Regions from separate parts of the Novosphingobium sp. NPDC080210 genome, predicted to be linked through region 1. Evidence: riboswitches for the same ligand, from Rfam matches in the RefSeq annotation. Region 1 holds a riboswitch; the other holds the start of a gene.
The links. A riboswitch is a leader RNA that binds a small molecule or an ion and turns the genes downstream of it on or off. The one in region 1 is predicted to bind S-adenosylmethionine.
Positions count from the first base shown of each region.

Region 2: it holds a riboswitch for S-adenosylmethionine, as region 1 does, so the genes downstream of both, ACQKOE_RS13035 (DUF3293 domain-containing protein) here and ACQKOE_RS16455 (AAA family ATPase) in region 1, are expected to answer to the same signal.

Region 1 covers NZ_JBNNWL010000013.1:254-6,257, reverse strand. The annotation lists gene ACQKOE_RS16465 (S1C family serine protease) at 134-1,438, opposite strand; SAM-I-IV-variant riboswitch at 1,681-1,773, shown strand; gene ACQKOE_RS16460 (hypothetical protein) at 1,843-2,274, shown strand; SAM-I-IV-variant riboswitch at 2,285-2,389, shown strand; gene ACQKOE_RS16455 (AAA family ATPase) at 2,441-3,889, shown strand; gene ACQKOE_RS16450 (hypothetical protein) at 3,997-4,338, shown strand; gene ACQKOE_RS16445 (hypothetical protein) at 4,335-5,684, shown strand; partial or broken gene ACQKOE_RS16440 (S-adenosylmethionine synthetase N-terminal domain-containing protein) at 5,681-6,004, shown strand, end outside.
Region 2 covers NZ_JBNNWL010000004.1:262,164-278,345, reverse strand. The annotation lists gene ACQKOE_RS13090 (hypothetical protein) at 299-1,768, opposite strand; gene ACQKOE_RS13085 (acyltransferase family protein) at 1,874-2,893, opposite strand; gene ACQKOE_RS13080 (hypothetical protein) at 2,877-3,254, opposite strand; partial or broken gene ACQKOE_RS13075 (ATP-binding protein) at 3,402-3,722, shown strand; gene ACQKOE_RS13070 (hypothetical protein) at 3,947-4,315, shown strand; gene ACQKOE_RS13065 (hypothetical protein) at 4,336-4,722, opposite strand; gene ACQKOE_RS13060 (tetratricopeptide repeat protein) at 4,951-8,046, opposite strand; gene ACQKOE_RS13055 (helix-turn-helix domain-containing protein) at 8,281-8,661, shown strand; gene ACQKOE_RS13050 (hypothetical protein) at 8,673-9,716, shown strand; gene ACQKOE_RS13045 (hypothetical protein) at 9,733-10,305, opposite strand; gene ACQKOE_RS13040 (hypothetical protein) at 10,521-11,084, shown strand; SAM-I-IV-variant riboswitch at 11,133-11,237, shown strand; gene ACQKOE_RS13035 (DUF3293 domain-containing protein) at 11,267-11,695, shown strand; gene metK (methionine adenosyltransferase) at 11,793-12,977, shown strand; gene ACQKOE_RS13025 (hypothetical protein) at 13,057-13,470, shown strand; gene ACQKOE_RS13020 (hypothetical protein) at 13,535-14,047, opposite strand; gene ACQKOE_RS13015 (outer membrane protein) at 14,114-14,680, opposite strand; gene ACQKOE_RS13010 (SprT-like domain-containing protein) at 14,976-15,749, shown strand; gene ACQKOE_RS13005 (TM0106 family RecB-like putative nuclease) at 15,784-16,182, shown strand, end outside.

The DNA.
Region 1 (6,004 bases):
AACGCATCTGCCCCTCTTTCTTGACTAGACTAGCAAGTCCGCAGGTTTCTTTGCACCCTATGATCGCTTAATGATGTCCCACTTTGACATAGCGCAAGACTGCGCCTCCAGAGCTTAGCGGGATAAGCGACAGCTATTCAGTGCTATCTGCAGAAACCCTCTCAAGTTTCGACTTGTGCATTCGCGCCACAATATGACCGCCTGAGAACTCTTTATATTCGGGTACCTGCCAGAAAATCATCTCAAGCTCCGCGCAGTCCTTTAGACCATCGAGGTACTCGTAAAGGTCGTCAATCCTGGTGAAAGAGCGTCCATTTACGTACTTTAGCCGGTCTGACGCCCGAACATCGGATGCACCAAGATCAGCCTCCGTGTCGAAGTCGACGGCGACCAGGTTCCCAGCGGGGTCGACTTCTGCATTATCGACACGCCATGGCTCGCTAATGATCACACCCGAGATATTTATCGCCTTGTGCCCAAGCGGATCAGGCACAGTCCGAAGATTTGATAAAACCTCGAGATCAGCGCCGCCTCTCTTCACGCCCACCTTAACAGGCTGATTGGCACCCCGCAGACGGTCCAACAGATCTGGGTAGGTCACGATGGCGGTTGAGCCATTGATGCGTACAATTCGGTCTCCCGGCAAAAGCCGCGAACCCTCTGCAAAACTGGCTACTGTGGGCTCCCGGCCATTTCGGCCAGTCGCGATATCGACTGGCAACAGTTTCGTATGAGCATCTCGGCCTTGCTTGAGCAGGTCTAGAAGATGGCAAATGGGGGGTACTGGCTGGGCCAAGCCTACCGACGTCGCGTTCTTATCTTCGGTGTCTTTGTAACTGTGCGAACTGACACCGACGACTAGGCCATCAGAAACCCTGATCAACGGGCCGCCGGAATTACCTGCATTAATTGTCGCGTCTGTCTGGACGAGTGTGAATGGCGGGAACCAGGATGCACCAGAAACAATACCGCGAGACGCAGTAAAATCGAGCCCCGAAGGGTGGCCATAAGCGAATACGGAGGCGCCAGAACTGGGCAGCCCTGAACACTCCAACTTAGCTGGGATGGCAGAAGCGGGTATTTCTCCGAGAGGGATGGCAAGGATCGCTACATCCATGAACGCGTCCACGTGGATACGTTTGGCTAGGACCGGCTCTCCGTCTTTAAAGGCGACAGTGATCCGCCCGGGCGAACGAGAAGCAACATGGGCATTGGTCAGGATCCATCCGCGCCCCTTATCAATCAAAAAGCCTGTACCGCTGCCTCGACCGCGCTCATCGTTCCTCAGACCAATGGTCGTCTGAACTTCGACCTTGACTGTGTAGCGCTCAGCATCAGCCAAGATCTCTTCCGGAGCCTTTGCCGGGCTAGATTTGGCCAAGACTACTTGCGGGGGGATTGCCAGCAAGGCGATGAGAAGTGCGAACTTAAAGCGCATGTATTAAAACCCCGCAGGACAAACCTTTACTTGTCTAACCGTGGCGTTGAACCAATGACCATGCAATTAGCACAGTTACCTACAGTGTCCTCTTATGACACACCAAAGCTTGCCAGCACCATGCGCTGTGCTTCACCTTGAGAACATCAGATCAATTATGTCATTTGAGGACATGGATGGGTTTGACTTGGGCGGCTGATAGTTGATTTTCGTTGCAATGAACGCAGCGGACGCTAGCTAGCAAGCATCGTCAAGAAGGGCTCTGCCCTGCCAACCGGCCAACTCCGGCATCGGTGGTTCAACGACGAGGCCCGAGGGCAAACATAGGAGGTAATGATGATAACAGCGCCCATTTTGACGTTCGCAGTTTGTTCGGATCTCATCCTGAACTGCGGATATAAACCATGCTGACTTCTCGCTATTTCCCAAGGCATGGATCACGCCTGATTGACCTTCGTGACGTGCATCCTGATTCTTTTGACGACATTCTGGGCGCGAAGATCCGGCGCTTGCAGTCAATTGAAGGCTGGAGTTCCGAGAAGCGGCGTCTCCAACGCGACCTTGAATCTATGAGTGCGTGGTTTGGCTATGTCGGATGGAGTGTCGATCCGAGAACCTACCTTGTTCATCAGGTCGGGCAATCGTTCCTTTACGATGTGCCAGTGAACAAGCGCGGAAACTTTGCAGTTTTCCGCGGCAAGCGGGTTCGAGTAATCTGCCTAGGCAGCGGCGCATTCACCCGCTGGGTAAGAGTTGGGCCGTTAAACTCACTGGATGTCGAGGCGCCTAGCCCAGAGATAAGCATCCAGCGGGGTCGGGAGCAGCTGAACCGGTAAAACCGACCACACCAAGCATAGCGAGTGGGGCTGACGCCTCCGCCAACCTGCCCGCCCGGGTAAGGTGGTTCCGCCAAACGGCGGCATGCGGCCCTAGGCAATCAAGCGGGGGAAGACATGGGATGCGGGCAGTCCTTCTCGGCCAACACCGAAGAGGACCAACAAAATGAACGCCCTGATAATTGACGAACCAAGCCAAGCCAAGGCGGGCACCGATGATGGACCGCGCAAGCTCCGCAAATTCCTGCCCGCCCTTGGGGTTTATGGCTTTGATGAGCTCGAGATCGCCATCCTGGCTGCTCTTGTAACTGAGGACCCGCTTCTACTCGTAGGTCGGTCAGGGACCGGCAAAACCTATTTGCTCAACTCCCTGTCCGAGGCTCTGTCCCTCGAGCACCGCCATTACAACGCGTCACTGATCTCCTTTGACGATCTGGTGGGCTTCCCGTTTCCAGAACAGGAAGCCGGCACTGTCCGCTTTCTGGAAACTCCAGCGACAGTATGGCCCGCACAATCGGTGCTGATCGACGAGATCAGTCGCTGCAAGCCAGAACACCAAAACCGCCTGTTCGCCCTTGTCCACGAGCGCAAAATTCAGGGCATCGCCCTTTCCAATCTGCGCTTCAGGTGGGCAGCCATGAACCCGCCGTCGGGTGATCAAGGTGGCGACGATGATTACCTGGGTTCCGAGCCTCTCGATCCTGCACTCGCTGACAGGTTCAGTCTCTTCGTCGAGGCAGCCGATTGGGAGCAGCTAAGCGAACAGGAACGCCGAGCCATTGCGACACCGGCTGGCGAAGGCCGAATTGCTGACGATGGTGGCGCTCTGGCGGTAGCTTTGACCAGATGGAGGCGCACATTCGAGGAGCAACTCGTCTGCTGCCCCCCCTATCTGCTGGACTATGTCACCGCCGTCACAAACAACCTTGTAGTTGCGGGCATCAGGATTTCACCTCGCCGCACTCGGTTACTTGCGCGCAGCCTGCTTGCAGCAAGCATCATCGCTGCAGAATGCCGCGAGGACGTCTACATCACGATTTTACGATGTAGCCTGCCTCACAGGGCCTGGGGCCAGCAGCTTTCGGCTGAGCTTGTCCAAGCCGCGCACCGCGCGGCATGGGACACTGCAAACAGCACGCAGGCTGCCTGGGTCCATGCCTTTCTTGCAGAGCCTTCCATTGCACGAAAAGTAGAGATCCTGCTCACCCGGTGCCCCTCATCTGACGCCGGCACGCAGGCCGTTGCACAGTTGCTTGCGACAGAACGAACTGAGAGGGCTGCGGCCTTTGCCTATGTCACTTATCCGGCAGCATCCGCCGGGCGCCTTCCTATCGGTGCGGAGGGAGTGAATGACCTCGCCCGCATAGCAGCCCCAATCCTTGAGGTTGATGGCCACCTCGAGTGGGGCCAACCGCCGGGCACGAAAACTAGCCACCCACCCAAGCTCACTAAGGTGGCGCTCCACCTACAGAAGCTCTCAGGTGCTCGCCTATCGCGTGCTCGGCAGTTTCTTTACCATTGCCTCGTTGAGCAGATCCCCATCGAGCGGCCTGAACAGCTTGAAGAGGACATTCATGCTGCGGTTGAATTGATCCGTTCGCGGGTGCAGCCGTGATAGCGATCAGCCCCGGTTCGGCGCGATATGCCAACTCAGGCGCTCCAATGAGCCGATGGCACAGGGAGCACCTCACGAGCTCTCTCCTCGGTCCAGGAGATGCGTTCGTGAAGATCCCGCTCGTATTGAGGGTGGGCATCTGGTTTGGAATTGGAGCCAGCCCTCGCGAATTCATGGAAGAGCTTCTCAGCGATGCCGGCTGCCGGTCGCCTGAGGAACTGCGCGACCTGTTTGACCACCCACCGAGACGCCTGATGGCGCGCCCGGCGCCAGAGCACTTTACACCAAAAGACGTCCGGCTCGAGAGGCCAGAAGTGATCCTGCGTGAAGCCCTGATCCTCGGGCTATCGACCAGCTCGATTTATGATCCTGAGAGACCGGTAATCTGGACTGAGGTGAGCCTTGGGCGGCGCCTCGAACTCTACGATCCAGGGAGCTTCTATCAATGAAACCTGATCATTTCCTCGCACTCTACCGCGAGCTCATCGACGAAAACCCCTTTGCAGTCAGGGCGGTTCTGCGGATCCTCGAGGTGACCTTTACCGAGAGTGTTCCGACCCTTGCGGTGAGCTGCGAGGCTCAGCCGCGTTTTCTGGTGAACCCGCAATTCATCGCGGCTCACTGCAAGACCGAGACCCATGTGAAGGCTGTCATCGTGCATGAGTTTCTGCATGTCCTGCTGCGGCATACCGAGAGCTCTGCACATCTTTCGCGCGCCCGCCACATTGCCTTCGACGCCGTGATTAATGCGATCATTTGCCGCACACAGGGGGAGGATTGGGCATCATTCTTCCGCACGTACTATGCTGAGGCCGCAGGGTTTACCAAGCTGCTTCGCCCCCCAACTCCTGCCGAACAAGTCGATTTACCACGCCTCAAGAATGTGTCTGCGGTCGATCGGGCCTGGAAAGGGCTCTACGCCGGAACGCTGGTCGCTGATGACATTGCTGAACTGGCCGAAGAGATTGCGAGAGCACAAGCAAAGGCCGGTGCTACGACAGCCCAACCGGCCGAAACCACTCTGCATGGAGACCTGATCGGCAACCACGAGGAATTTGGCGGCCCATTGCCAGGACCAATTACAGACGCGCTTGAGCAAGCCATGCGCGAAATGAACGGAGCTGGCATTTGGCGCGGGCAACGCGCCGGGCTGGGAAATAGCCAAGCCCTCGTTGACCTCGAAAAGGCAGCGAACGATCCTGTCCGCCAATGGGAGAAAGCTGCGCTGGAAATCTTGCGGCGCCATGTTCTTCCTGATCCCAAGGCTAGGCGCGCAGTGGGCGGGACCCACTCCATCCAGCTGCCGGTTCTGTCCCCTGGAGATCGCCGCGCATTCTTAAGATCGCTGTGGGACCCCATCCTGCCTCAATCCCGCTGGGAGAGTGTAGCCGTGCGAAAAGGCGCCACTGCTCAGGTTTATCTCGATGTCTCGGGCTCAATGAATTCTGAGATGCCAGCGCTCATCGCATTGCTGACAAGGCTCGCCGGCCACATCCGCAGGCCTTTCTGGGCATTCAGTGATGAAGTCGTCCCAGCGCATATCCAAGCTGGTCGTCTGGTCACTTCAACGACCGGCGGCACCAGTATGGCCTGCGTCTTGCGGCACGTTATCGAAACGCGTCCCCGAGCAGCTGTTGTAGTCACTGACGGGTTCATCGAAGGGCTCGACCCCAGTCTCGTCGCCGCGGCGCGTTCTGCTGCCCGGCTGCATGCGATCATCGCAAGGCACGGATCGCCCGCCGCCTTGAGAGCGGCCGGTATTCCTTACACCCAATTGCAAAGGTATCCTTCATGATCCGGTTCAGTGAAGCCGCTCTTCCCGGCCACCCAGATAAATTCTGCGACCTGGTTGCCGACGCTATCGTGCAAGAGGCGACCAGGCTCGATAGGGATGCCTATGCCCAGGTAGAGGTCTCTATCTGGTCAGATCAAATGTGGATTTCGGGCGGCGTGGTAACCAGCGTTCCGTTCGAGCGAGACCTTCCCGAAATCGTAACCGAAGCGGGCAGATCGATAGGCCTCGATGGCTCCAACTGGATTGATGCCAGCAGGTATCGAATTCATTCAGCGCTCTGCCTGGAAACTCGCGCCCCCGCACCTTGGTCCCACCACGTC
Region 2 (16,182 bases), on a different contig from region 1:
CCATCACCGATCCACGGATCCTGCCTGATGCCTTGGAGATAGAGAAGGCGGACATCGTGCGCTGGACTTCCGGTTGAAAGCCATTTGGAGCGCTAAGCCATGGCGCGCAAGCTGGGTGCATTACCCGCAGCGCGCAGGCCGTATAGCGCCGCTGCCCTTATCGCTGTTCGACATTTTCGTATGAACCGTGGATCCGGGACCATGCGGCTTCCAGCGTTGAGACCGTCCCATGGTCGGCTGACAAGATGCAAGGACCAATGATGACATCCACATCGCATCTCATTGTCAGAGCGGACGGTCAGGACGCATCCACTTGTTCGGCCTCGTTGCGGGTGGGGTTTCTATCGGAGGGAAGCGGAGACTTTGGCTCCACAGCGATGCCGAGAGCGGAAAGGATCATGGCCCGCACAGCAGTACTCTGGATGACTTCCCTCGAAGCGTCGCTCGCCTCTCCCGGCCGGTGCCAAAGGAGGATGCCGCGGGGCTGGTGATATCCCGTGCCGACGTCGCGCTTGAATCGCTTGATCCCGGCCTCCGCAAAGGAAATCCTCTCCTTCACGCCGCCGCCGGAGGGGCGTTCCACATAATTGTCCATGCCTTCCGGCGGCTGCGCCAATCCGAAATTCAGGGTCCTGTTTACAAGGTTGACCTTGTAACAGAGGCGTCTTCCTCCGGCGAATGTCGCAGCTTCCACCAGCGACGCGAAACGCCCCGCATCCTCCGGCGTGTCGAACTCGAAATTGAAATCCGGGTGCATTGCGAGGTTCGAACGATAATCTCCGCTAAACCCGATTGCCCGGACGAAGGCTGGAACGTCGATGATGCGGGCCTGATCGCCGCCGGAGCGGAAAACGGCTTCCTGTCCCATGCTGCTCGCGACGATCAAGGTTCCATCAGTCCGGGTGATATAGTCAAGCAGATAACCTAGCTGATAATCCGCGACATCCATCGCCCGCTGTATATTCTTCGCCTTCAACCTGTCTTCATCGGAGGTCAAAGTGTATTGGAATTCCTCCGGGAAAGCATGCTTCCAATATCGATGCATCATGCCCGCGACATGATTGGTGAAGAACGTCGTGAACTCCGGTTTGGTCCGATGCAGAAGATGCTTAAAGACATCAAAGGCGATCGGCGCCTGCATGATCGAGCGACGCGACTTGTAAAGTGGATTGATCTTTTCAAGAATGACCTGCCGCGCGAGAGCGAGAACGGTCGACAAAGACAAGCCGATCCGAACCAGGCCGAGCATCAGTGTTGCGAGCTCTCTGCTCGGTTTCACGTCGGAGACGATCCCCCCATCCAGTGCTGTCTGGCGAAGGTTGAGCATCTGGAACGGCCTGCATTCGGGCGGGATCGTGCCCGGCTGCGGCGCGAAAGTGTCGGGGATGTAGAAGGCGTACGCGTCGTCGGGCGGGGGAGGATAGGATTGCAGGCTTGCAAAAACACCGACCCGCTTCCCGGCTTTGGCGGCGGTCTCCCACACAGGCGGGAATTCGCTCGCTCTCGTCAGATCCTGATTAAGGAACTCAATTCCATGGCTGCGATTGTCCACCCCCCGATGCAATGTCGGCCACGTTACCCAGGGATGAAGTTCCCCCACATCTGTCGTAACAGTGGTGTAGGATCTCGACATGCCTAAAATATTCGCGAAGTTCCCATGAGGATTTCTTCCAATGTACCAATCAACAACTTGCCAGGATACCTCATTTAGCTCGTATAGAATGACGGGCGTTCCTGTAACAGGTACATCAAAATTCCCGTCTGTCATGAGACGCGTACCTTCTGCCAAGGTGCATTCATGTTCTTTGTATCAAAAGAAAAACATCTCAGCAATCATTTGTTAAATTTGGTCGCATTTCACTTAATTCCTGCCCTAGCTTGCCGGGAGAGTATGGCTTCGGACGGAAGGAATAACTTTCGATTTCAGGGAGGTTGATGCCAATGCGAACTCCCTCGCCGTTCGGACTGCCGCCTCCCACCCAATCCACAGAACGACGCTTGCCGACATTCCGAATAGCCACATGCCGAACCCACCTTGGGCGGTGACATGCATGATGTCCTCGTAAATCTCGAAGAAGAAGCGGTGCCAGAGAAAGATATGGAGGTTTGCCATGGCGACGATCGTGATGAGCTTGTGCAGGATGGCGGGGACTGCGATGTCCCTTACAAAGAGGAAAATAAGGGTCCCCGCAATGAGGCAGTAGGCAGGTAGTTTGGCGGCCCCGTAAACGAGGAAGCTGCTGGCAATCGCCAGGGCAGCCATCGCGACCCTGTTTCCTTTCGGAGTCCTTGAGGGATCGGCAAAGAAGTAGAAGCACCAGCCGAGGCAAAAATTCCAGAACCGGGAGTAGGGCAGTGTAGGATGGTCCAGACCATCTGAATAGTTGTCCAGATAAAATCGTAGCAACACGGATGCGACAAACAGCAAAACGACGGAATAAGGGAGTAGCTTCCGACCGAAATTCCGGATGAGACCGATGTAGGACAGGATGTAGACGACGATCAGGATCTGCATCATGACCTGCGGATACCAGGTCGGAAACTTGGATATTCGACCGTCCGTGAAGAGGTTTCGGATAAACAATAATTCTAAAACATCGAATTTACGTAAGATGATGAAGAAGAATAAGACCATGAAGAAGCTGGGTAGCAGGATGGATCGCCCGAAGCCGATCAATCGATGCCGCATCTGTGGGAGCGAGGGAGCGTCAAGCACGAACTTCGCAAAAAAATAGCCGGAGAGCGCCATCAGGACGCTCATGCCACCCGAGAAGTTAAATCCCAAAACCTGGTCGATATCGGGGTTGGCATGGTTCAGCGCCACGAGGGATATCGCCGCCGCACGCAGGACGACTCCTGCCTCCATGCGCCGCGTCTTAAACATGGGCGACATGTTTGAGTTCCTCCAGTTCGGCAAGCGAGAGTTGATCCCAGCGCGGGGGGATGAAGCCGAGATATCCTTCCAGTGCGATGCTGGCATTAACGAACGAGAGCGAGTCCGTTGAGATGTCGATAAACCTTGTCTCTCGCCCGATCCTATCTGGGCTCTCCGTGCCAAACTCCTCGAAGATTTCGAAGATGCTGGTGGCCGCGACGTCGAGAAGGAGAATGTCCGCGCAATGGTGCGCAATCCGTCGCGAGGCGAGGCCCAGGAAGGCGGTTAGCTTACGGAGGCTGAACGGTTCGTTGTTGAACCCTTCGAACATCGCCTCGAATGACGGCGCTTTTTCGCGGGATGGCGCGAGACCGTCCATCGCCTTAAAATCATATTTGCCGTTCGACAGGCGCGGCAGGGCTTGGACCTGAACAACGGTGCATGCATGGGGGGGCAGGTGGATCTCGCCCTGCAGAACCTGATCAATGATGGCGAGTTCATCAGTCCGTGCCGTGGTCAGCGTGGTCTGGTGACACGCCTCGAAGAGGAGACCCGGATCGGCAAAGGCGGGACCCTGGCGGCGCAGCTGTCGCGGCTCGACCTGATCGTTCTCGACGAGCTCGGTTATCTGCCGTTCGCCCGCTCGGGAGGGCAGTTGCTGTTCCACCTCATCAGCAAGCTTTATGAGCGGACCAGCGTCATCATCACCACGAACCTCGCCTTCGGCGAATGGCCGACCGTGTTCGGCGATCCCAAGATGACCACGGCGCTGCTCGACCGCGTCACCCACCACTGCGATATCGTCGAGACGGGCAACGACAGCTGGCGCTTCAAAAACCGCAGCTGACAGCCACCTTCGGCGCCTTCAAAAATCTATCTTGCGCTGCGCGCGCCTCCGGTCGGGCTACGCCCGCCCTCCGCCGCACGCAGCGCAAGGCCATCTTCAACAAACCAGCATCATATTATCTGAAAAGGGGGTCCCTCTTCGACGCCGATCGGGGGTCCCTTTTGAACGCCGTTTGACACCGGTGGGGGGATATCCCTGCCGCGAAGATGGGGTAAGAGTAGCCCATGGACGCTGCCGATCCAGACCTGCCTGACGCTGCTGTTGAACACATCAGCCACATGCTGACGCTAGCCAAGAGCAAGCATCAAGAGGCCATGGCGTTGCTCGGCACGCCTGATCCGAACGCACTGCCACGCCTCCGCGAAGTGCTTCGGCTGCTGGAAGAGGTCGAGCTTCTGGCAGACGACGCATCTACCTACGTCGAGACTGACGTGATGAAGGCTGCGATCAAGGATCTGCATTTTCAGCAGGCGGCCGTTCAAGCGTCGATAGCGCGGCTTGAGAGCGTGAAGGTCCAGTCCCCATGGGCGACACCGTGGCCGTGGTTTACCCTGATCGTCCTAGCGCTACTGATCGCCCAGGCCTGGGCATGAAGTGTTCGGCAAGCCCGGGGTTATTTGAAAGCTTTATACAGCGTGTCTTCGAAGGACTTCATCAGAAGTGGTACGACCTTACCCTCCTGCAGCCATTCGAGTGCGGTTAAGCGCGCCATGAGCTGAGCGGTCTCCAAGTCGCCCCTTAATTCGGGGCGCTTGAAAAAGTTTAGAGCCGTTGCGAGTGCCAGATCATGGGTAGAATAGGGGATTTCCCCCTCAAACAGCCCTCTCGCAATGTCGGAAATTTCAGATTTTTCAACCGCGCCCATCAAGAGGGCACTATGAGCCAAATCTACTGCCATCCCGAGGTCGGCCCTGCGCGCTTTGGGAGGGCGATCCCCGTAAGCTGCCACGATGAACTGATCTAAAAGGGTCTTTGGCTTCTTTTTGAATAGACCGAACATCATCCCCCCGAGCGTTATACCAGGCAAATAGCTTGCCTGCCGTGCCAGAGATTAATGAGGGAATTCAGCCTAGGTTGTCGAGATTAAAGCTGTGGCCAGCACAATAACGCATGTCCCCGATTGGCATAGCGTCAGGTAGTCCATGTGCGGCCAAACTAGAAGTGCCGCTAGGGATGTCTCAGTCTGATTGAGCGTGTGCATGCACCCCACTCGGGAACATCATTGGATCTATCGCTGAGCCCCAATCGTTGCCGCTAGCTCTTTGGCAAGTTCCTTCCCTTTTGCCATCTCATCGGCAGACATCCTGCTACAAATTTCCTCGATCCCGCCTTCTGCCCCTTCATATTCCTGCTCGGCTGCCAATCGGAGCCAAGCATATGACTTAACACGATCAACGGGTGCGTGCTCGCCATGGCCGTACATCGCCGCAATGTTATACTGAGCAGCGGCATTACCCTGGAGGGCCGACCGCTCGAAATACTCTGCTGCCTCTTCGAGATTTTGGGGCACGCCATTCCCGGAGTACAGAAGCCATCCTAAGGAAAATTGGGCGTCGGGAGACCCTTGGTCAGCAGCTAATCTGTACCACTTCGCCGCCTCTTCATAGTCCTGCCGGAGCAATTCCCCAGCTTCGTATGCAGCAGCCAACTTCCTCTGCGAATAGGCAGAACCATTCTCTGCTGCCAATCGATGCCAGTGCAGACCTTCAACCTCATTCTGAGCGCATCCGAGGCCTTCATCCAACATGTAGGCGACCATTGCTTGGGACTCGCCATGGCCTTGAGAGGCGGCTTTACGAAACCATTGCAGAGCAGTGCTCAAGTTTCGCTCGACCTTATCGCCTCGGTAAAGGATTTGGGCCAGCTGCACCTGCGCTGCCAGGTCATCATTGAGTGCCAACTTGTAAACGGCCTCGACATCGACCTCCTCGGCTTCTTCTGGAACACCGCCAAAAGTCCAATGGGCCCAGCGGCGGCCGGTCTCGGCTGCAGCGGCTCTAACTGCGGTATCGACTAACGTGGCATCCAGCGGCCAATCTATGGGCGAACCATCTGCGGCCTTGGCATTACGCAGAAAAATGAGAATTGTCGGAAACCAGCGTCCCTTGATGAGCGCGAATTCGCCTGATGCTCGGACGGTTTGGATATCGAGCCCGAGCTGCCCTGCGCATGCTAATTTAAACGCCTCAGCATCAACATGGAGACGTTCTCCCTCCGTGTGCCAACGTTGCTTTTCCTCAGCGATTTCTGAAATGTTCTCAAATGGAAGGCCGTCCTCAGCCTGGTCACCCAGAGATGTCGGGGCGCCAAGAGTAACCTTGACGCACTTTGTTTCCTCGAAAATCCGGTCGTTTAGATAAATGCTCTGAAGGATGGGCGCGACCGCCACGTAAGGGCAGCCACCAGCTTCCAAATTGACCCTAAGATGGTCTAGCTCTTGCTTCCAGTGCGGCCTGACGCTCGGGAGAACGATCGGAATCTCTCGACGAAAAATGGTCTCGCCATTTTCCAAATCATAGGCCGTTGCCTCAAAGCAATCTGCTAGCCCCGTGTATAGGTTGCCATATGCTGCCAGGCGGATCCCAAATTTATCCTGCGCCACAGGAGAGTGGTAACGTTCTGCAATCCAGACAGCAGCTTTAGCGTTTAACTCAGTCATTACGCTCTGAGCGGTATACAGCGCATACCCGAGGGGACGAGGAGACCTAACCCCAATGGTTTTGTCTCCACACGCCGACTGCAGTGTTTCGTTGGCTTGAGAAGACCACTCGACTTTCTGATCCTGAGGGTAATCCGGGAAGTCCTCAGTCTCAAAGCGATAGCCGACAAGGAAGCGCAATTTAGAAATCTGACTCCGCTGAAACACTACCTCATCAAGAGCCGTCTCCTCACGGGTGGCTGCGGCATACATTGTGATATCAGCTTCCACTGCCGGCTTATCTTCGTCAGTCCGCCACTTTTGCAGCATAGCGTGGAGAAGGCGAGTGGAGGCAATCCTGTTGAGGTTGGACCACGTCATGATCACTGGACAGAACTTGAACTCCTGACCATCCGGAAGTGGTGGGATTGCCTGGCAAATTTCGACGATCTGCTCGTCGCTAGTCTCAGTATCACATACCACCGGCATCGCGATGATTTGGCCCCAAGTTGCTCCGTTAGGCCCGTCGCAACGTTGGTTCGTGATTGCGGCTTCCCCTCGAGAAAACACGAACTCCCAGATGGCGGGTACCCCACGTTTGGTGATTTCTTCACCGATTTTGGAAGCTAGGGAAAAATCGCCACTGATGCCTATCGAGGCATCGATAATCTCGCAAAGCGCTTCGTTTACATTCGGGTCGGACTTCCTCGGCCCCTTAATAAGCTCCCAACACCTTTCAGTCAGGTCGTCGCTTATCAGAATGCCTTTGGCATCAGGCAGAGTGCATATACTCCAAATTCGGAGCACTTCAGGCATAACCCTGGGTTCGTGCTCAAGACTACCAAGATGAAGCATTCGGGAGGCAATTTGACGCGTGAAATCGTCAATTGGCACGGGCTTCAGAATGGCCAAAAGTTCCTCGCCCTGTACGCTGGCATAAGGAAATGGCCGCTGCCCCGTGAACACAAACTCCGTTTGAACGTTTCGGCGTAACAGGGCCAAGCCCGAAGCCAGTTTGCCGAACAGTTCATCCTGCCCCGTATGAACAATTTCTTCGAGCCATTTTAGGTAGAACTCAACCGCTGCACTACCAATAAAGCCGGTGTGGCAAAGGCAGGCCTCATTGATTTCATCTTCAGAGAGCTGGTGCCGCAGGTCCCAAAGCAGGCCCGAGCAAACTCTTGGGTCTCCCGTGCTCAAAAGACCGCCAAACGCAGCCCCTCGGTTAACCGGAAGCTTACCCTCGATCATGCGGACAACATGACGAGGAACGAGCATCGGGTCGGCGCCTTCCTCGATTTTTGCCACACTGACGTAATCAAGTGTGGCCGTGGAGACTATGCCGCGATCCGCATCTCCCAGGACGAAAGGCACATATGTTAGAGCTGTGCAGTCTTCGAAATATTGAGTGAAGGTCGAAATCTCTTGGAAGAGTTTTTTTCTGAGCTCTAGCTCAAGCCCGTCATCAATAGCCGCTTTATATTTCTCAATGGCATAATTGACGCTTTCGGGGTCGGTGAAATAGCCGATCCTCACCAACTCACCCATCAGCGCATCGATCAGCCCACCGGCTTTAAGAAGTGCCTTCTCGCGCGCACTGGGGTCCTCAATCTCCATCGCAAGCTTTTTGAAACCTTCAAAATCCCTGCGAACCAGCGGGTTCCAATTGATGCTATAACCCGTCACTCTTGCCCTCACGTATTCATTCAGATCACTCGAGGTCTTGATTCGAGGTTGATCTATCCGCCTGAGTCTGGCTGCGAACGGCTTTGTGCTCAATAGCGTTGGGTAAGGTTAAGGCGCTGTTTTGCGGCCCAGCCCGTTTGAGTGCAATCAACAATGTCCCCATTTGGCATACGCCGTCAGCGGACTGGGTGCACAAACCTTGACGTGGATAAAGGTGTTGCCTAGTCAGGCAACATGCAACACTTGCTCAACAGTTCAAAAAGCGCCTCGCTAGGTGATTACCTGCGTCAGAAGCGCGAAGCACTGGCGGTGGATGATCGAGCGTTCACGTTGCGCCAGTTAGCCATGCGCTGTGGCGTAACGCCTGCATATCTCTCCCGTGTTGAGCGTGACGAGGTCGCGCCGCCAGGTGAGGATACACTACTCAAGCTGGCGTATGAGCTCGGAGAAGATGCCGATGTCCTGCTGGCTATGGCCGGAAAGATATCAGCCGACCTCCGACAGGCGATTCTCTCTCGCCCCAAACTTTTCGCGGATCTGATCCGCTCAATCAAATCCATGCCTGACCAAGCGGTGCTCAAGATCGTGCGGGATGTGCGTGACGGGCAATGGTGAAAGGAAGTCCGATGCCAACCCTTGAGGATGATGACCTGATTTTCCGCTTCCCGAGCATTGAACCGGACGCGCAGTTTTCGATAAGCTTCATGCGCACGTTGCGTATTCCGGACACCGAGCAAACTTACTTTTTGCCGCCGGGCTTGGGCACGTTCCCACTGCGTCATGTTGAGGACTACGCTAAAAATCTGCCCGCCCACACCTTGGATCGCGGCGGGGTGATCATGCCAATGTGGCAAGCCGAGGCCATGTGGATGAGCTTCAACAACGATGGCCCAGAATGGTCTGATGGCAACTCCATGGAGACCGGCTTTGGTCTTCCGGTTGCGGTCAAAATTGCAGCGGGCAAAATCAACGCGGTGTCAGGTGAAAGTTGGCGCCCAGGCCTCCATCGCGACCCTCAGGACTATGTCGTATCCCCATCCCAGCCATGGCTTGACGGTTTTGCAATCGAGAAAGGCGTGATCCGCCAATTCGTCGCTATGCCCCTTGGCGATGGCTATTCGGTTGAAGAGCAGCTTACACAAGCTAGTGAGTGGGGGGGCGTTCAAATATCGGTCACACCACTCAAGGCGTCGGTCTGGAAAAGGATCAAGGCGGCAAGTGGGCCTGCGATGCTGATGGACGCATGTCTGAGCAGGTGTTGCGAAAGCGTCGAGATGGGCTTGGGGGCTGGAGGGCGAATGCACCAGGAGATCTATGAGGACGCTTTCAATCTCGAGGATTGGGATTGGGATACGACGGAACGTGTGTTCGTTTCGCTTATCCATGCGAAGGACTGGACGGCAGTTACCGGTGAGGCGGCTCAAAACGAGCCCCTCACGGCGAAGGACTACACTGCGGCAGGGCTTCCGTGGTTTGATTACTATGCAAAGGACCTAGAAGCTCTGCTAGGTAGCGCTGCATTGGCCGGCGTGAAATCCATCGCGGAGACATTCGCAGATAAAACCGGAGCACAGCTCGTTGGTTCATCTGACATCACTATAGGAAAGCCCGTGACGCTCGCCCCCGACCTTCCAGGCCCAAGACCTGTGAGATCTTCGAGCAGTTGGTAGCGGACGATTGATGTGCCTAGGTCATAGGAGCTGGGAGCCAGCGATCAAGCAGGTCTGACACGTAGCCTTTATCGAGCATGTGGCCGCCTCCGGGCACGACCGTTACCGGGATCCCGGCAAGTTCGCCTAAGCGGCCGACTTTTGCAGGTTCGCTCTGCCAATCGGATTCTCCAACGTGAATTTCGCAGCGGGATGGTTTGGTAAGTTCGCCGCCTTGCGCAAGTTGGAGGAGCCGGTCGGCGAATGGCGGAGAGAACCGTAGCCCATTCCCAGGGGCAGCAGTGGCCCCAATAATAGGAGAGAGCAGTAGGACTTTGCCTGGAAATGGTTCCAGCAGTGTTTGCGCATGCAGGAAAAGGTAGGCTCCAAAGGAGTTCGCCACGACTAACCCATTTTCGCTCCAGAACTCGTGTTTGAGATCCTCGGCGATCACCTGGATCTGATCCGAAAAGATCAGGCGCTGGAACTCTCCGAACAGGTGCTGGCCGTAGACGGTAAGCCCACGCCTTTGGAGAGCTAAACCAAGCCCCTCATCAACCCTGCCCCCGCGACCAGGGAGGTAATATACTGTCCCGTCATGATGGCTCACTGCCCATCTCTCCGTGAGACATTTGCGGCCGAGCCAACAATGTCGCTTAGCGCATCTCTAATTTGTCATTACTTGGGCTGAATTCAGGCCGAGCGTCAACTAGGGTAGGAGGAGTTGTGACCTCAATTGACACATCTAGAAAGCCAGCCCGTTGCGTGAAAACTGGAGCCGCTCCATAGATGTAGGTGACTTTCGGTTCAAAGATTGGCTTACGTATGTCTAGTGAACTTCCTCTCCCTCAATCCTTATGGAGCGCGCGCGACGCGGCGATTAGCAGCCTTTATAAGGGCGTGGCGGACCCATCAGCTGAGGAGGAAATAGAGGGCTGGCTGGATGAGGATGGCGCTTCTGCATTTTACGAGTTTGGGGATGCCGCGCTGGGGACAATGCATTCCCTAGAAGCCGAAGACACAGAAGTTAGAGATCGTCTCGATATCGAGCCGGAACAGCCAATTACTGATGCGCACCGTGCAGCTTACGCACGTTTGGAAGTCGAAAGTGCCAGGTCTGAGTTTTACGGGCCATACCTAGAAGGGTACCCGATCTCGGATCAGCTCGGCAACAAAGCAGTCTTGGCCGCAAAGTCATACTGCTGCGGACAAGGTGGCTGGGAGTTCGAGTGGTTTGGCCTATTTCTAACTCCTGAAGCTGCAATGAAAGCTGCGGTCGAAGAGGGGTTGTTCGTGGACAGCTGGGTGCCTGAAGGTAGGCGGCTAGAGGATTACACAGATCAGGAGTTAGCCGCTTTCGTGGGTGGCCAGAACTTTCACGGGGACTGATCCGGGTTTGCAACCTCTTGCATCAGCCGCGCGGAACAGTTAACAAAAATGCGTCATCAAGAGTTGGGTCGACACCCACGCCAACCTGCCGATCCGGGCAAGGTGGTTTTGCGAAAGCAGATGTGGCTCTTCGGAGCAACGAAGCGGAAGCCGTGTCGACCCTCCGTAAGGAGGGTTTTTTTATGTCTGTTTCTGAAGTGCCGGCAGAACTGATTGAGGCCTACAAGCGCACGCAATATCGCGCATTCGCGGACAGCGGCGAAATCGTGCTGAGAATTGGCGAGCCTTCGAGGGCCGCAGCTCAGCTGGTCGGTGCCGCCGGAGCATCCGGCGGCGCCTTTATCACTGCTGAAAATCCGCTCAGCGTCCAACTCCCGGCAGCCGAAAACGCTGTCCGCCAAGGCGAGCTGCGAAAAGATCTCCTCAAGCTCGGTGCTTCCGTTTTTGAAGGAGCCGGTCAGGGCGAAGACCCCAGCTGGCCCGCTGAGGCCAGCTATGCGGCGATTGGCATCAGTCGGGAGCAGGCGTGTGAACTGGGACGCAAGTATCAGCAAAACGCGATCGTATGGTTCGATGCTAGCGGAACGCCCGAGTTAATCGTGCTCCGCTGATTTTCTGAAATAGGGCTGGCCCACCCACGGGCTGGGGGGATTTGTTCCTGATTGCCACCCCCGACGTCGTCGAAATGGCTAAAAATGGAGACTTTCCATGTCTGTTTTCAATGGCCTGTTTACGTCGGAATCTGTGTCTGCGGGACACCCCGATAAGCTTTGCGATCGGATTTCCGACGCTGTTCTCGACGCATTCCTGGAGCGGGACCGTAACGCCCGCGTCGCCTGCGAGACCTTTGCGGCCAACGACAAGATCATCGTTGCCGGCGAGTTTCGAACTGAGAGGGTGGAAGATTTCAAAGCCGTTCGCGCTGCCGCTCCCGGGATCGTCCGCGAGGCGCTCCGGCAGATTGGTTACGGTTCCGATCAGTACGATATTGATCCCGCCACCTGCGAGGTCGAGGTTCGCTTCAATCACCAAAGCCCAGAGATCCAGGCAGGTGTCGATGGAGGCGAAACGACGGGTGCTGGTGATCAGGGCCTAATGTTCGGTCATGCTGTGAACGAGACCGAGGCCCTGACACCCCTAGCTTGGTCCCTAGCCACGGATTTGATCCAAAGGGCAAGCACCCTGATTGTTCCTGGCAGCGGTGTGTTGAAACCCGACGGCAAGGCCCAGGTGACTGTCCGCTACGTTGATGGCGTTCCCGTTGGGATCGATACCGCCGTGCTGTCCTGGCAACATCGGCCGGACATCTCGATCAAAGAAGTCCGGGAATACCTCGCCGCCGAGGTGCTCGATCATGTGATCCCGCTCAGCATGCGCACTGATAGCTTCAAGGCGTTTCTCAATCCCGCTGGCCCCTTCACTGTGGGTGGTCCCAAGGGCGACACAGGTCTTACGGGTAGAAAGATAATCGTCGACACCTACGGCGGGGCATGCGCTCATGGGGGCGGCGCCTTTTCCGGTAAGGACCCCACCAAGGTTGACCGCTCTGCAGCCTACGCGGCACGCCATGTGGCAAAGAACATTGTCGCGGCTGGGTTGGCTAAGCGCTGCACTGTGCAACTGGCCTACGCTATCGGTGTGGCTGAACCGGTATCGGTAAGCGTGGAAACTTACGGCACTGGGGTGGTCGCCGACATAGAGATTGCAGCGGCGGTGACTGACATTTGGGATCTTACGCCGGCGGGCATCATCAAAGAGCTTGTTCTGCTTCGCCCGATTTACACCGGGACAGCAGCGCTCGGTCACTTCGGTCGCTGGAAGTCGCCGGAGCTTTACCGCTGGGAGCGGCTGGACCGCTTGGAGCAATTGATCGAGAAAACAGTTCGAAGCTGAGATCGAAGGGATGCTTGGACTCGACCTGCCAAGGATTTTTCGACCTTTCTTCGACAATTACAACGACTAGGTAGATGACATGACGTGGAGCAAAATTCTCTCGCGTGAGCAGGGCACCATGGCGGATACGTGGACAGAGTATCTCTGCGCCAAACCGGCAAATGACGGATTTGTCCTGGGTGTCTGCATTTACGAAATCGTCGATTACATTCCGGGAGAGTGGTTCGATGACGATGGCGAACCCTTGCCTGAATTTCGAGATGCCAAAGGCGATCTTGTGCTTCCTGCAGAGTTCAATGGGCGGCCCATCGAAGGCCACGATGGTGAGTGGTTGCTTGGGCCGCTAGACCAGTGGAATAATGAAGAAACTGCATACGTGACGGAACTGTCTCATAGCTCGGTGGCTGAAGCTCTAGAAATATTGGATTGGAAAATTTCCGAGGCCAACGAAGTGCTCTCTGCACTACATAGCCTCGCGTCAGAACCCAAATAAATCTTCTGCTTTTGCCGTTAATGAAGGCGTGCCAGCTATGTGGCACGCCTCCCCATCATCATAATCAGTATGGGATTGCTTCAGCCGTAAAGGCGTTGACGAACTGTCCGGGCTGCATAACCGCAGAGCGACCGCTGACGAGCCATGTCGCGAATACCGCCGCGACCGTGTTCCCTTTGCCCTCCTGGCGATGGACGCCGCGCATCGCATAGTCGCGCCCTCGAACGTTCACCTTCTCGAACGTCACCTCAAACTTACCTGACTTGCCTCCAACGGCTTTGCCGGTCTTCCAGGTCACGGTGGCAACGACCTGCGAGCCACGAGGGATAACAACGACACCGCCATCAGTAATGTCGTTGACGACTGTGAAGCCGACCTTTTGGCCGACCTCGACATGCTTTGATGAAATCTCGGCATCAGGGGTAACTGAGATCAAAGTGCTAGCAGGCAGTGCTCGCGAAACGGTCTGTAGGGCCGTTACCGTTTGCGCGGAAGGAGCAGCAGGCGTGGTCTGAGCACTGGCCTGGTGACTGACGGCTGCAACAATTACAGCCAGAGCGAAGCGATCGATTTTCATGAGGAAAGCCTTCTTTAGGGAGAAAGCCCCCAGGGGTGCCTATAAACACCCCAGGAGGCTGGGGTGTCAGAAGCGGTAGCCGACGCCGAAAATGGCTTGGTTACGGTTCACATCGTCAGAGCCATAACGGGTGTAGCGATATTCGCCTTTGACGAACCACTTCTCGGCAATTCGCTGTTCGAGACCGGCGCCGAGACGGATGCCGTCGCTAGTGCCCTTCTCGTAAGCCCACAGGCCATAGCCAGCAGCTGCGCCTTCGTACCCAGCATTGCTGTAGCCAGCCTTGAGGTAGCCTAGGGTCGTCTTTCCGAGCTGAACGCCAAGGCGCGCGGAAAGCTCGATGTCACGGCGAGCAACCTGAGAATACGCTACACCAAAATAGACGCCTTCATCCTTTGCGGACGAATAGTCCAGATTGGCTTCCACACCGACAATCACGCTCTCCCCCACTGGCACGTCGTAGCCGATGCCCACACCAGCAGTTGCTCCATCGACTGTGTAGACGCTTGAAACGGCATCGTATCCACCGTGTAGGTCAACACGAAATCCCTCAAACCCCTCAGCGCTGGCCGGGCTTGAGACAATAAGGGCTACCGGCGCGCACAACGCCGCACTGAAAATGCGAAAGTTCATAAGGATCCCCATGAAGAAAAGTGAAGTGGGACCACGAATCATCTCGTGGCTGGATTTGCCTTAAGGTGCAGCGATGCCAGCGAAGGACACTTCAAACTTCGCGACCTGGCTGCTGTGACCCGGACTGGCACTGATGCTCCAGTGCGTTCAAGAATGCCATTTGGGGACATGGTTGAGATGAGACCAGCTTGGGCCTCACCCACTTGAATGCCAGAATGACCTCTTCTGACACTCAAAGAGGGTAAGGTCCGTGCGCGATCATTAGAGATTCGCACGCCACGAGATCCCACACAGCATGCTTGCCAGACCCGTTACAGTTCAGACGCCCACGCTCTATTTTTATCAGCAGCTTCAGACTGCCTTCGACCACTTTAACCGGACGCTGTTCGAGGGGACTCTAGGCCAATGCCTGATGACGGTTCGATCAAGCAACCGCCATCACGGTTACCACCACGCTCAGCGTTTCATAGCACCAGGCGGCGAATTGATTGGTGAACTTGGCCTTCACCCTGGATACTTCACAATCCAGCCCGTCGAGTCCGCTATGGCAACGTTAGTCCATGAGATGGTCCACGTCTGGCAGCACCAGAATGGCAAGCCAAGCCGCTCAAATCCTCACAATCGCCAGTGGGCGGACAAGATGATTGCAGTTGGATTGCAGCCTTCGCATACAGGCCTTCCTGGCGGTCGTGAGACGGGTCACGCCATGTCCGACTACATCATACCGTCTGGTCCGTTTCTCCATAGCTGCAGGCAACTGACAGCTGAAGGGTTCGAGCTGCCGTGGCTTGACCGTCATCTGCCACAGCCACCAGAACGAATTCAGCAGTATCAAGCATCTTTGGCTGACGCTGGAGTGCAGATGGAGTTCTCTGCTTCACCCTTGGAGGGTTTGCCGCAGGAGGTCGACGGAAAGCCTGTCGTTTTTGCGCCAAAGCCAAGGACGGGAAAACGCAAATTACGCTACGAGTGTTCAGGCTGCACTACGCGTGCATGGGCCGAAGAGGGGGCTGACATTTTATGTGGTGTCTGTGAGGTCTCTCTTATTTGCGCGACCGACCAGAACTGAATATCTCGTAACTTAACTGCTTGAGGGGGAATGAATGAGGCGTTTTGAGGGAAGGATCCTTTTATCGGCTACCGATCTCATGCGCTTCATGGGCTGCTCTCACGCGACATATCTCGACCTTCAGTATATGAATGGCGCTGTTGGGCTTAATCCGTGCGAAGACAGTGACGACGCCGCATTGCTGCAGGCCCGCGGCGACGCGCACGAAAAAGCTCACCTGGAGGCGCTAAAAGCCCGCGGCCTGAAGGTACTGGAGATAGACCGCGGGGATCTGACTGAAAATGCGAATCTGACCAGAGAACTGCTCGCTCAGGGCGCGGACGTGGTTTTTCAAGGCGCATTGCTCTCCGGCAACTGGGGTGGCTGGTCAGATTTTTTAGAGAGGGTCGATCGGCAATCAGACCTCGGAGCATTCAGCTACGAGGTCGCTGAC